2 regions of the Undibacterium sp. Ji42W genome follow, and region 2 is predicted to be linked to the other one. Evidence: riboswitches for the same ligand, from Rfam matches in the RefSeq annotation. Region 2 holds a riboswitch; the other holds the start of a gene.

Region 1 (7,415 bases), on a different contig from region 2:
TGGAACAGCCGCATTTTTCCTGGCATTGATACCCTGAATGTACGCAAGAATGACAGGGTCAGGATACGCGTAGGCAATCTGACGATGACCAACCATCCGATCCATATCCACGGTCATGAATTCACCGTGACAGGTACGGATGGCGGCCCCGTGCCCAGAACAGCGCGTTGGCCGGAAGTGACGACTGATATCGCCGTCGGCCAGATGCGCCAGGTTGAGTTTGTCGCCGATGAAGAAGGCGACTGGTCCTTCCATTGCCACAAGAGCCATCACACCATGAATGCCATGGGCCACAGTGTGCCGTCAATGATAGGTGTCGATCATAAAGATGTGGCCGACAAGATCAGCAAGTTGATCCCAGCTTATATGAGCATGGGCGACAAGGGTATGGCCGACATGGGAACCATGGAAATGCCGCTACCCGACAACACCATCCCTATGATGACAGGCGAAGGGCCATTTGGCGGGCTGGAAATGGGCGGCATGTTCAGCGTCGTCAAGGTGCGCAAAGACCAGAAGCCGGGTGACTATAAAGACCCCGGCTGGTTCCAGCATCCCAAAGGAACAGTGGCGTATGAATATGCCGGTCCGGTAGCGGATGCCCTGCGCCAGCCTGCTGATCGGCATGCCGGGATGAAGCATGGCAAGGAAGTTGAAGTACAGGTGCGCAAGCCGCAAGGCCATAGCGGACATTAAGTTACGCAAACAAAAATGGGTGAGGTCAGTAAGCCTGATCCCACCCGTTCTTGCATTAACTTTCTTATTTCGCCGTGATGGTCAAAGGTATATTGGTAGTTGCAGTTCTGCCGGTATTGTCAGTAGCTGTGACTTTCAATGTATAGCTGCCTGTTACGGGGCTGCTCCAGCTTGTGATGATATTCGTGCCACTCATGCTGAAGTTTAATCCCAGCGGCGCACCGCTAATCGAGATAGATAGCGATGTTGCGCCAGGCGCGGTGATACTGATGGTGCCCGTCAAGGCCTTGCCCGCCACACCCGTCAAGGCAGGAGCATTGATGCTCAGACCAGATGCCACGATGCTAATGTTGAATATTGCCTGGCTGCTTAGTCCAGTCTTGCCGTCTTTGACGACGACTGTGATCACATATTTGCCTGCCAGCGGGCTGGCCCAATTGACCGCACCGGTCTGGTTGATGCTCATGCCAGATGGTGCGCCACTAAGGGTGTAGGTCAGTGCATTGGCTGAACTCGCATTTACGTTGAACGACAGGGCACTGCCGGCTACGCCATTGATCGTACTGGCAGTTACTAAAGGCGGTACAGGCGCGGTGATCGTGACTGTATATGTGCCCTTGCCACTCTGGCCAGTTGCTGCATCCAGCACAGTGACAATCACGGCATATGTGCCTGCAACAGGTGTGGCCCAAGTGACGATACCAGCGCTGCTGATCGTCATGCCCGATGGATTGCCACTCAGGCTGTAAGTCAATGCATTGCTTGCAGTTGCTGACACAGTAAAGCTCAATGCAGTGCCAGTTTGGCCACTGATGCTGGCAGAGGTCACTGCCGGTGCTGGTGTGATGACGGTGCCACTGAGTGTGCTCAGCAAATTACTGACATTGGGTGTCCCAAGACCAGTCAACTGATCATGCCCAATCTTGGCTGTACAACTGGCGCAACTGCCATTGCTGCCCTTGGCAACGTCAGCAAATACGTTGGCATAACTGCCCGGTACGCTGGCAATTTTGTTATACAACACCGCATGGGGTGCACCCAATACTGTTTTGCCAGTTTGTACCAGAGTCGCATTGGCGACGGCGATAATGCCCGCCCATTGCGGTGTCGCCAGGCTGGTGCCACCAGCGCTGACCCAGTTGACTGTGCTGCTGCCTTGTGTCATCACGGCGACATACTGGCCAGTGTTCGGATCAGAATTCATGGACACATCAGCCACTGTCCTGCGGGCTGGTGCGCCCATGCCTGGTACGCTTGTATTTTGATAGCTGGGTGTTGCTGTATAGGCGCTGACACCACCGCCGGTATTTGACCATGCCACTTCAGTCCTGCTGCCACCAGAATAAGTCAGGCTGGTGCCGCCCACGGCTACTACATTCGGTGACACTGCTGGCCATTCAACGTCAGGGCCATTGTCGCCGGAGGCAGCAAGATAAGTCATTTTTGTTGGTGAGAATGTACTTTCTACACCGGCAGTCCAACTGCCTTCTGTTGAACCAAAACTCATTGATACCACACCCGGCCCCATGGCATTGGCCAGTTTGATGCCGCCGACCATATTACTCATGGAAGAATCGGCAGCTTCAATCAATATGATGCGGGCGAGCGGTGCCGTGGCATGTGCCCATTGTACATCGAGTGCAATTTCTGTGGCCCAGCCAGAATCATAAGCTGGTGCATTGCTGCTCATGCCGCCCGCGCTGGTGCTAAACACGACAGCAAATTCACAAGCGCTGGCAGATGCCGCGGCCAGTGGCAGGGCAGTGCTGGAAGCAATGGTTTTGGCAGCACAGGCAGGCAGACCAAATTTTTGATTGAAGGCATTCAGTTCTGCCACGATATTGGGATCATGTCTTGCATTGACAATGTAAATTGTTTGCCCAGCACCTAACTGCGCAGCCTGAACTGCTGTCAAACCTGTCATGCTGGCAGGCAGTGTCGGTAAGCCGTATGCTGCGCGTATTTGTGCCGGCGTGTAGGTAGATACCACACCTGTGCTGGCCGATGGCAACACATCAATCGAACCCGCAGCAATCGGCGGCGGTGTCAGTTGCGGGCGTGGCAAAGAGCGTATTGCCGATACCGTCAGACCGCGGCCATGCACGCCTTGCCATTCACGCGGTATGGTTTGCAAGGCTGGTGGCATGTGGGCTGATCTGCTGCCGTTGAATGCATCTGTGTCGGCAGGCGCATCAAGCAAGACTGGTGCGATGTGAAAAGTGGGTTGGGTCATTTGAATTGCCACATCTGGCGGCAATACAGGCAACGTGACATCCAGTGTCGTCATGCCTGTAGCAACTTCTGCCGGTGGTAACGCAACGACAGCATTGCTGACTTGGGGGCTGTCACCGCCGCAGGCGGTAAGGACGCTTGCGCTGATTAAAATACTCAGGCATGCAAGCGGGCTGAGTGATGTGGAAACTGCTTTCTTTGGACTAATCACGAGTGCACTCCGATATCAGCAGAGGGCGGTGATTCGGTTGTTATAAATACGCATCAGCGATCAAACGCGTTCGCTATAACATCACCGGTAACCCCGCTGCCATGGCGCGTGTGCGCTGTAGGCCGGTGGCTTTGCGTCCCTGACTTTCAACAGGTTTGCCCTCAAGTTTTTTGGAAACTGAATTTGAATTTCTTGGTTACAAATTCAGGGTATGAATATTTCCACTCAAAAGAAAGCAGAAAAATGTCAAGGATTGTTGAAATCGTGTGGCTAAAACAAGCTTCGGTTTCGCTTTGATAACAGAACCTGGGAATTGTTGCTTTGCTGGCTTTTCAATTAAGCAAAAAGTGTTAAGTTGTAAAATAATTTCACATTTCATTTTCACCATGGCAGCATCTGTGCGTACGGACTTGTATCCGATTTTTATCTGAATAAAACATCAAAAAATTGCAGATGAAACTTTCTCCACACATCTCCCGTGCCGGAATTTTGATTTGCCTGGCACTTGCTTGCGCAAGTTCACAAGCTGCAAAGAGTAGTCTGGATGATTGCGACTTGATCACGGCAAAACCTTTGCGCGCCCATTTCAAGGACTGGTTGGCAAAGAATCGCAAACTTGCAGCTTAGGGCAATGTAAGGCAGCAAACTTATGTTGCTGCTGAAGCAAATAGCCGCCTAGCCTGCCTGGAAGAAAAATCACTGAAAAGTCGGGCTGGTCTGTGGCCATGACGAGCGGTAAGGGCAAGAGTGAACAACATCCAATCCGGTATACCGAACATCAAGAAAAATGCAGATGCCTTCACTGCATTGAAAGACGCTGTCAAATACACACACCAAACTGGCACCAATGATCCGGCTTATCGCGGCATGTCGGCACAACTGGTCTTGCGATATCAGGCAGTCTTGCCAGAAGCGCTGGAAACTGCTTATGAAGATGTGGCTGGTGCCAACCAGCTTGAGTATGTACTTAAACGTCAATTTGGAAAACGTGATGCCAATTATGCCTTTGTATCTCACCGCACGACACTCGCGCAACTCACCATGAAAATATCGGCAGAGCGTCGCGCCGTTCTCGATCAAAAAGCGCCGCAATGGGCGGCAAATTTTCATGCAAAATAAGTTGCACAGCGATATCTTTTATGTCTGCTTTGATTCGTCATCTACTGCATATGTTGGCTAACGTACAGACCTTTTCCATAGGGTGATAGAGAATATTTTTTGCAGAAGTCAACAGATGTGCTCGTCAAACGTTATAGGTGGTAAGCACAGTATGTATTTCTGTGAGCAGGTATTGAAAAGGAGTACGCAATGAAAACCATGACATGCAAAAAAGTCTTGCTGGCAGGCGCTGCTTGTGCAGCTTTATTCATGACGGCACAGAGCCAGGCGCAGAATGTAGGTCTTTCTGTGCAATTTGGTCAGCCAGGATTTTATGGGCAGGTGGATGTAGGTAATTTTCCTCAGCCACAGGTAATTTACCGTGAACCACGTATCGTGCAAAGAGTACAGGTAGTTGAGCCCCCTATGTACTTGGTTGTCCCTACCATGCACAGGAATAACTGGAGTCGTTATTGCTACAGCTATAATGCCTGCGGCCGCCCAGTCTATTTTGTGCAGGAAAACTGGTATAACACGCAAGTAGTGCCACGCTACCGCGATGGTTATTATCGCGACCATGACTACAGGCATGATGCATATCGCCGCGATGACTACCGACGTAATGAATACCAGCGCGATGATTATCGACGTGACGACAGACGTTATGACGAGCATGATCGCCATGGACATGAGCGCGGCAGAGAACATCCTGAGCATTAATGATTTGTTGCTTCTCAATAATCACTGACATTGATCTACAACAGGGGCTGCAATGCAGCCCCTGGCTTTATGGTGATTCCAGACTTGCCATCTTTACTTTCCAAGCCTGAATTGCCGTTGACCAGAACCTTGGAATATCATCGAATGTTAATGACAAGTTCAGCCTCAGGAATTGTGCTGCTGGCATCAGTGCTTCATGCAGTAAGTCATTATCACCGCGGTCAAAAGCGAGTGCCCCGGTTTGCTTGGACAATTTCTCACCATCTGCATTGGTCACCACTGGCACATGTAGATAAGAAGGTGTGGGCGAGCCCAGCAATTCTTGCAGATAAATTTGCCGTGCAGTGGAATCGATCAAATCAGCGCCGCGCACCACATGGGTAATGCCTTGCGCCGCATCATCGACCACCACTGCTAACTGATAAGCCCAGAAGCCATCGGCACGTTTCAAGACAAAGTCACCAACCTCGGTCGCCAGGTTTTGTTCCTGCATACCCGCGAGTCTGTCTTTAAATCGATAGATTTGATCTGGTACGCGCAAACGCCAGGCGCGGGCAATTTTCCCTGCTGTCAGGCCATGACGGCAAATGCCCGGGTAAATCTGGCTGGCTGTTTCACCCAGCCGCAGGCGTGAATCAGCGATTTCCTTGCGTGAACATGCACAGGGATAGCGCTTGTCACCTAAAACTTGCAAGGCAGCTTCGTACAGATGCTGGCGCTGGCTTTGCCAATGGATGTCGCCATCCCAGATCATGCCGCAGCGGTACAGCGAGTTGATGATGTGCTGGTCTGCGCCTTTGACATTGCGGTCAAAATCCAGGTCTTCCATGCGCAGCAGCCATAGCCCGTCATGGGCTTTTGCATCGAGATAGCTAGCCATGGCAGCCACCAGCGAACCCATATGCAGTGGGCCAGTCGGGGAGGGGGCGAAACGTCCTATGTATTTTTGCATCATCTGTTCTGTTGGCATGGACGTTATTCAATTACCGATCAGCATGCGTTGCACGACAGGGTCTTGCAATTTCTGCAAAAACCACAACAAGGCCTTTCCCTTGTTAGCATTACGCCAGACCAGGCGGTTATCTTCTGGCGGGCGGTGGGCAGTGGTTTTCTTTTCTATCAGCGCACCGCTACGCAAATGTGGCAATGCCAGGCGGCGTGGCAAATGCCCGCAACCCAGGCCGGCTAGTTGTGCCGCCAGCTTGGCATGCATGGTGGGCACGGTCATGGTGTCCTGGCCGCTCAGCAAGCCTGCGGTCATTGATGGCAGTGTCAGACCGGTATCACCGATGGCTATTGCCCTGTGGGCCTGTAAAATCGCTGGTGTAAGTGGTTCCTCAGCCTGCGCCAGCGGATGTTGTGGTGCCACGGCAAACACCCATTCCACACTGCCCAGCAAGCGGGTCTGGAATTCGCCCTGCATGCGTATTGCATCTGGTCCGTAATAGGCGGCGCCTATGGCGAGGTCCGCGCGGCCAGATACCATGGTTTCCCAGACGCCTGACAAAATCTCCTGGCTGATGCGGATCCGCGTGCCGCAGGCCTGTTGTTCAAATTCCTTGATCAAGGGGATGATATCCTCGAATTGTATGATGCCATCAATGACGATACGCAGCTCTGCCTCCCAGCCACTGGCTGCGCGTTTTACGCGGTTTTCCAGCTCTTGCGCTGCGTTCAATAAATGCCTGCCTTGTAGTAATAACTCCTCTCCCGCTATAGTCAGCTTGGCTCTGTGGCCACGCCTGTCATATAGTAGTACATCCAGATCTTCTTCCAACTTGCGTATGCTGTATGTGATGGCAGAGGGCACTTTGTCGAGGGCCGCCGCAGCCGCCGCAAAGCTGCCCTTGCGATCTATGGCATCAAGGATTTGCAGGGCTTCAAGAGTCAGGTTCATGTTTGTTCAAATAATTTGAATGAGTTGTATGAAATTCTACCCTTATGTCAAAGAATTTGCATGTATATAGTGTGTATATCGCCTGAACATATTCTTCAGGAAATTTGAAAGGGACTTATATGATTACGCTCAGACCATCACAAGAACGCGGCCACGCCGAGCACGGCTGGTTGAAATCGCATCATAGTTTTTCATTTGCAGAATATTACGATCCGCAGCACATGGGTTTTGGGCCATTGCGTGTGATTAATGACGACTGGATCGCTCCTGCCATGGGATTTGGTACGCATCCGCACCAGAACATGGAGATTATTACTTATGTACTTGAAGGTGCGATTGCGCACAAAGACAGCATGGGTAATGGCAGTACGATACGTCCAGGCAATGTGCAGTATATGAGTGCAGGTACTGGTGTGCGCCATTCGGAATTCAACCCGGCTAATACTGAACACACACGTTTGCTGCAAATCTGGATACAGCCAGACCAGTTGGGTGGTGAGCCTTTGTACGGCGAAAAAGAATTTAGTCGTGAAGAAAAGCAGGGCCGCTTGCGTTTAGTCG
Region 2 (7,415 bases):
AGTCGAGCATCCGGTGACAGAAATGATCACCGGTACTGACCTGGTAGAGTGGCAATTGCGCGTTGCTGCCGGTGAAAAACTGCCGTTGCAACAGCATGAATTGCAGATACATGGTCACGCCATAGAAGCACGCGTGTATGCAGAAAATCCTGAGAAAGGTTTCCTGCCATCGATAGGTACTTTGCGGCATGCCCGCACACCCGTCGCAGTGAATTTTGAACTCGGTGGCGCGACTGATCCTGCGGCTTTCCGTATCGATAGTGGTGTGCGTGAAGGCGATACAATTTCACCTTTCTATGACCCCATGATCGCCAAGATGATCGTCTGGGGCAAGGACAGGAAAGAAGCGCTGGCCCGTATGGCGCAAGCATTGGCGCAGTACCAGATCGTCGGCCTGAACAGCAATATTGCTTTCCTGTCACGCCTGGTCACCAGCACAGCTTTTTCTGGCGCTGACCTCGATACTGGTCTTATAGAGCGCAATCAGGCAGAACTGTTCCCGGCACCGGTAGACGCGGACCTGACAACGCTGGCGCTGGCGGTTGTGTCCCTGCTGAATTCAGAAAAATCTGCAGGCAATGACCCATGGCAATCCAGCCACGGCTGGCGCATGAACAGTCTCATGCAACGTAGCCTGCAATTCACTGAAGAAGAACAGACGCACGATGTGCAGGTGACTTATCTGGCTGACGGCTGGCAAGTGCAGGCAGGTGCAGCAACAGCGCAAGTCAGACTGGCGCTGGCGCATGAAAATGATATCGTCATCAAGATCGCAGACCAGACCGTGGCCGCCACGGTAGTGCGCGATGGTGAACATTTCCATGTCTTCAGCCAGGGCAGACATACTGACCTGCATTACATCGATGCGCTGGCACATGCGGGTGAAGCCGAGGCAGAAACTGGCCGCCTGACTGCCCCTATGCCAGGTAAGATCGTTGCCGTGCTCGTCAACAAGGCGCAGGAAGTGAAGAAAGGCGATGCCCTGCTGATCATGGAAGCGATGAAGATGGAACACACGATTTCAGCACCGCATGATGGTGTCATTGATGAGGTCTTATATGCAATTGGTGATCAGGTGACTGAAGGGGCGCAGTTGCTGGCTTTCCACCAGTAAGCCATGCCTGGAGTTTGTACTTGAAAGCCAGCACAATTGTGCTGGCTTTTTTACTAAATGTTCAGCAAAAATACGATTGGATTCCCTCCCTTGAATGGGACGGAGCAAAAAAAACAGATACGCCAGCAAATCACCCCGCTGTGTTACTTGTACAAATTCACAAGCAAGTCCATGATGAATACTTGAACAAGAAAAATCTGCAACGATTATTTTTTATTACTTGCCCAGACTTTGGAATCGCCATGACCGCACTCTCCATCAACATCAACAAAATCGCCTTGCTGCGTAATTCACGCGGCCGTAATTATCCTGATGTGCAGGCTTTTGCTGCGCGCTGCCTGGATCTCGGTGCGCGGGGCATTACCCTGCATCCGCGTCAGGATCAAAGGCATGCGCGTTATAGCGATGTGGAAACCCTGGGCGTGTTGTGTCAGGCGCGTGGCGTGGAATTGAATGTCGAGGGTTATCCCGCGCCAGACTTTCTCGAAGTTGTGAAGCGCAACAAGCCTGCGCAATGCACGCTGGTGCCTGATGCGCCAGATCAGCTGACTTCTGACCACGGTTGGGATTTGCGCAAGGACGCTGATTTTTTACGCCCAGTGCTGGCTGAACTCAGGGCGCTGGGCATACGCAGCAGCCTGTTTATTGATTACGACAATCAGGATATGCATCTGGCCAGGGAACTCGGTGCAGACCGCGTCGAGTTATATACAGAACCTTATGCCGAGCATTTTGGCACAGCAAAGGGTGACGAGATTTTCCAGGGTTTCGTGGCCGCTGCCAAGCGCGCTCAGGATGCCGGCCTGGGTGTCAATGCCGGGCATGATCTGAACCTGGACAACCTGATGAAATTCCTCACTATCCCTGGCATACTCGAAGTCTCCATAGGCCATGCCGTCATCGTTGAATGTCTGGAACAGGGCGTTGCTGAAGTGCTCACAAAATATGCAAAAATTTGCCAGCAAGGCTAAATTTTGTATTTTTTACATAAAAAAAGAAAAAGCAAAAAAATGTTAACTTTTTCCTTGTAGCCTTCAAATTCTTGAACTACATTGGGGTAACGGTGCTTCGCATGAGGCGCTGTGGTTGATGTACCGCCCTACGAAGTAAGCATAATCCATAGGGCGAGCATTAGCGTTGTTTAAAGGCAAACCACCCGAAAGCGTGGGACGCAAAACTATAGGGCCCTCGCTAAACATGGCAGGGTAGCCAGGTACCGTATTCCGCATAGCGGTTTTTCGTTAAGAGGCATGTGCTCATGAACAGCATTTCTACGGCGCTTCCCGGCGCCTCTAAAAAAATTCTGATTAGTGTATTCGGTTTGTCTGAGTATGAATTGCGTCTGGTGCGCAGTGTGCTCAGCTTGACCATGGCGAGCGGACGCAGGCATTCCTATGCCTTGTGCGATGCCAGTCAGGCTGCTGACCCTGACATCGTCATACTCGATCCGGATAATAGCCAGGCCAGAGCAGCTTTACAGGAGCTTATAGCAACACACAATATTCCCGAACCTGCCACGGTATTCATTTCCAATGCAGGCAAGGCACAGCCAGGCAAATATCATTTACTGCATCCTCTGGTACCAACCAAGATGCTGGCCTTGCTCGATCAGGTAGCAGATGAACTGGAAAAAGTTTTACAAACAGCATTTCCACTCAGTGCAGCAGTTGCTCATAAGGCAGAAATGGACAAAGCAGCTATTGTGCAGCCCCTGCTGCAAAAAAATCCCTCAAGCTCGGTCTTGCAGGGTGGTCACCGCGCTCTCATCGTAGATGACAGCCCTACTGCAAGAATCAAGATAGACCTGGAATTGCGCTCGATGAAGATCGCCTCTGACTGCGCTGAGACCGGTGAGCAAGCCTTGCAGATGCTGGAAAAGAAAAACTACGACATCATCTTCCTCGACATCGTCATGCCTGGTGCTGATGGCTATGAAATCTGCAAGATCATACGCCGCCATCCACAAACCAAGCGCACACCCGTGGTCATGCTGACCAGCAAGTCCTCTCCGTTTGACCGTATCCGTGGCTCTCTGTCTGGTTGCAGCAGTTATCTGACCAAGCCTGTAGAACACCTGAAGTTCCGGGCCGTTGTCGAAAAGAGCCTGAGCGCAACTGAGACAGCGCCTGACATGGAAAAGAATCATGGCCTGGCGATGGGTACCTGAAACCAGATCAGCCCAGTATTTTTACCTTTGCTCTGGGGACCAGAGCGTTTCACTTACACATCTCGGGAGTACATCATGGGTATGAAAAAAGCACTCGTTGTTGACGATTCCACTACTGAACTGGCCAACATCAAAAGCATATTGACTGATGCTGGTTATGTGGTGATCACCGCCTCCAGTGGCAAGGACACGCTGGAAAAAGCAAAGGCTGAAAAACCTTCAATTATTTTCCTCGATATCGTCATGCCCGAAATGGATGGCTATGAAGCCTGCCGCAGCCTGACACAAGACCCGGCAACCAAAGACATCCCCATCATTTTTGTCAGCAGCAAATCGCAAAAAGCCGACAAGATCTGGGGTCAGTTGCAAGGTGCCAAAGGCTATGTCGCCAAACCCTATACAGCGGATCAGATCATTGATCAACTCAAAATCGCTGCCTGATTTTAAATTTTCGTCTGATTTCATATTCTTTCCATCACCCATCAACGGGGGCGCTCATGAGTCTAGTCATTTCCAGCAATACCGGACAGTCTAAAGAATGGCTACCACCCAGTGTTGCCCTTGAGCGCTTCACGCCGCCTGGTGATTTGTTGTGGAGCGATGTGGCACCCTTGGTCGAAAGAAAGCGTTATGGCTATCGTGTGGGTTCGTTGAACTTGCTGATCAGGGCCGAGGTGGGGAGTGAAGTGATACGGCCACAGGCGCTTGCTCCCTTGCCTGGTGCGGCAGCATTCTTGCTTGGTCTGATCAACCTGCGTGGCAATCTGGTGCCCATTTTTGATTTGGGTCTGGTACTCAGTGGCCGCAGGTCTGAAGTCACTGCATCTAAATTATTTTTGATTTTGGACAAGGCAGAAAATGCCGTCGGCATGCTGATAGACAGTTATCCGCAACCGCTGACGGAATTGCGCATCATCACCCAAATGCCGCAATTGCCTGCCACGCTGGAAGCCCATGTGCCAGCCGCCTTTGTCAAGGATGACAAAGTCTGGCTGGACTTCAATCATGAAAGTTTTTTTGAAAGACTCAGCCGTAGCGCTTAAAGCATAAAGCCAAAGCATAAAACTTTAAGTGACATCTGGTTGATCCCTTGCTGTTGATTTGACCAAGCAGTCTTCGATGTTTTTCTTGTGGAGAGCAAAATGAAATTACGTACTCCGAATATTGGTATCCGGCTCAGTCTGGGATTTACAGCAGTGTTACTGCTGTTGGCGGTAACGGCCTGGCTGGCGATGACCAACCTGAAGAGCATCAATGATGGTACCCACCGTATTGTGGATGGTAGCTACCCTAAAGTGGTGCTGGCTTACAAGATGCTCGGTAACGTCAATGCCAATGCGCGCTCCATGCGTAATATGCTGCTCCTGAACGAACAGTCAGCAATTGAAAAAGAACAGCAACTGATTCTATCGCGTAGACAGAACCAGGATGAAAACATTGCCGGTTTTGAAAAGCTGATTGCCAGTGAAGAAGAAAAAGGTATTTTCCAGACAGCTACCGAAGCACGCAATAAATACGGTGCTTCACAAAGGGAATTTCTGCGCCTGGCGACGGAAGGTAAAAAAACTGAAGCGACCGCGTGGTTGCTGGGTAATTTACAAGCCGATCAGGAAAAATGGTTCTCTTCCATGGATAGTCTGATTGACTACCAAACCAAATTGGTGAACAAGGATGGTGCCTCCGCCGACAGCACTTACCTGAGTGCGAAAAACGTCCTGGCGCTGGTGGCGGCTTTGTCCATCTTGCTGGCAGCCGGTGTTGCTTACTGGATGACGCGCAGTATTACCAAACCGGTATCGCATCTGATCGGCGTTATGCAGAAACTGACACAGGGTGATGCCAGCGTCAGGGCGCGCAGCACCCAGCCGGATGAAATCGGCAAACTCTCACGCCAGTTTGACAAGATGGTGGATGAACGTGAAGCCAGCCGCAAATCCATCGAAGATGAAAATGAAAAACTCAATGAATCTGTCTTGGTCTTGTTGCAGGCAGTGGCGCAACTGGCGAGCAGGGATCTGACTGTCAAAGTGCCGGTATCTGCCGACGTGACAGGCGCAGTATCTGATGCCTTGAACATGCTGACCAGTGAAACGGCCAAAGTGTTGCGTGATGTAAGTAATATTTCTGCCGACGTGACCGAGGCCACGCTGAAAGTGAAAGCACAGTCCGATAACGTGATGGCCGCGGCAGCAGAAGAAAGGCTGGAAGTGGAACATACGACCTTGTCACTGTCCACCGCTTCTGAAGAAATGCGCAATATTGCCGACCTGGCACAAACCTGTAACCGCGCTGCTGACAATGCGATACGTTCAACCCAGCTGGCGATGGATACGGTGAACAGCACGGTGGGCGGTATTAACAGTACCCGCGACATCATACGTGAAACAGAAAAACGGATTAAACGCCTGGGTGAACGTTCACAAGAAATTTCCGGCGTCGTCGGTCTGATTAATGCGATTGCAGAACGTACCCACATCCTGGCACTGAATGCGAGTATGCATGCGGCATCCGCCGGTGAAGCTGGTCGTGGTTTTGCGGTGGTTGCGGATGAGGTGCAAAGGCTGGCAGAAAATGCGCGGCAAGCGACGCTGCAAATTTCTGGCCTGGTCAATAACATACAGCTGGAAACTTCAGACACGGTCAACACCATGAACTCGGCAATTGCCCAGGTGGTAGAAGGTAGCCGTTTGGCAGAACAGGCCGGCCTGCAAATGCAGGCAACGCAAAATGCGACGACTGAACTGGTGGAATCGGTACAGCAGATTGCCATCAAATCCCATGGTCAGGCCAAGGCCAGCCAGGAGTTGCTGGACAGAGCGATACAGATCAAGAAAACCAATCAGGAAACCAGCTTGCAACTCGATGAACAATCTGCGCAAACCACCAACCTGGTGGAATACGCAAGAATGTTGTTGTCCACCGTACGCGTCTTCAAACTGGCAGCCTGATACCACCACTCAAACCTGCGCAAGGCTTTGCGCAGGTTTCTCTCTTTCCAACTTACCCGTCTGAGGCAGTATGGAACAGCTAGAAAACCAGGCTACAGATTTCAGCCATGTCGTCCTCGGTGCCCTTGATGAGGTATTCAACGCGCTGGAAACAGATGCCACTCACTCAACGGATGTTGCGGTAGTCACCCGTGCGCTGGCTTGTTATATCGAGCAATTGCGCCGCATACGCGCGGCAGCCAGTGCTGCTGATATGCCTGGCCTGCACTGGGTATGCGCGCTGATAGAACGTAACCTCATCAGTCTGTATAACCAGAACCGTCGCCTGACGGATGAAGAATATCATCTGCTCAGCGAATGGCCAGATTTGTTGGCCAGCCATGCCCTGAATCATGGCGACAAGAATATAGAAACCCTGATAGACCATCTTTCGACAGCCAGCTGGCCCATGCCTTTGAGCCTTGGTGATTCCTGTGAGCTCAGGCAATTGCTGAATAGTGATCCGCTGACGCCAGTAGCTGAAGTGGAAGAGCCTCCCCCTTTGTTCCTGGTGCCAGCGCCAGCTACGGCAGAGATCGCTTTATTGAATCAAGCAGATGCAAACAATGCACAAGCTGCACAAGCTGACACTGCAGAAATCACTGAGCCAGAAACATCTCCGGTAGCCGTAGATACAGTAGATACATCAGCTTCAGCATTACATGAAGCGCTGGACGCCCTCATCATGAGCCTGGCAGCGGATGAACATTTTGCCCAGGGTGGTGACAATGATGCGGCTACTCTACAAGCTTATGCGGCGCAATTGCTGGGCTTTTCCAGTTGTGCGAGTCAGTTAAACCTGCATGTCGTGGCTGATGCCTGCCAGGCTTTTGCTGATGTTGTTATCATGAGATCCGCAGATGCAGACACCGTCAATGAAACTGAACTGGGCTTGCTGCAACGCTTCCCGCTGATGCTCATGGATAGTATTGCTGCTGCTGAAAACCCGGAAATCGCAGCCAGTCTGCTTGATGTCGTGTATGACCCGGCATGGAACAGGCAAGAAGCAGTAAGTGGTGCCACCTACACTGAGTTGCAACAGGCTGCCAGCAGTGCAGACAACAGCGCTGATGAGGGTGCTGATGCAGGCATAGCTGAGCACATAGAGGATGGCGCAGAAGAGGCTGTAGAAGAAATTGCGTATGCG

What was found. Region 2 has a riboswitch for cyclic di-GMP ahead of ACO0LG_RS25275 (response regulator). Riboswitches for the same ligand answer to the same signal wherever they lie in the genome.
Region 1: another riboswitch for cyclic di-GMP. It lies ahead of ACO0LG_RS18800 (putative Ig domain-containing protein); the one in region 2 lies ahead of ACO0LG_RS25275 (response regulator).

What each region holds. Positions count from the first base shown of each region.
Region 1 covers NZ_JBMPOV010000008.1:206,334-213,748, reverse strand. The annotation lists gene ACO0LG_RS18805 (multicopper oxidase family protein) at 1-696, shown strand, start outside; gene ACO0LG_RS18800 (putative Ig domain-containing protein) at 761-3,139, opposite strand; cyclic di-GMP riboswitch class I at 3,223-3,309, opposite strand; gene ACO0LG_RS18795 (hypothetical protein) at 3,887-4,258, shown strand; gene ACO0LG_RS18790 (hypothetical protein) at 4,448-4,957, shown strand; gene gluQRS (tRNA glutamyl-Q(34) synthetase GluQRS) at 5,025-5,927, opposite strand; gene ACO0LG_RS18780 (LysR family transcriptional regulator) at 5,937-6,854, opposite strand; gene ACO0LG_RS18775 (pirin family protein) at 6,974-7,415, shown strand, end outside.
Region 2 covers NZ_JBMPOV010000014.1:39,782-47,196, forward strand. The annotation lists gene ACO0LG_RS25265 (acetyl/propionyl/methylcrotonyl-CoA carboxylase subunit alpha) at 1-1,114, shown strand, start outside; gene ACO0LG_RS25270 (pyridoxine 5'-phosphate synthase) at 1,357-2,085, shown strand; cyclic di-GMP riboswitch class I at 2,251-2,335, shown strand; gene ACO0LG_RS25275 (response regulator) at 2,373-3,281, shown strand; gene ACO0LG_RS25280 (response regulator) at 3,357-3,722, shown strand; gene ACO0LG_RS25285 (chemotaxis protein CheW) at 3,779-4,324, shown strand; gene ACO0LG_RS25290 (methyl-accepting chemotaxis protein) at 4,424-6,229, shown strand; gene ACO0LG_RS25295 (hybrid sensor histidine kinase/response regulator) at 6,300-7,415, shown strand, end outside.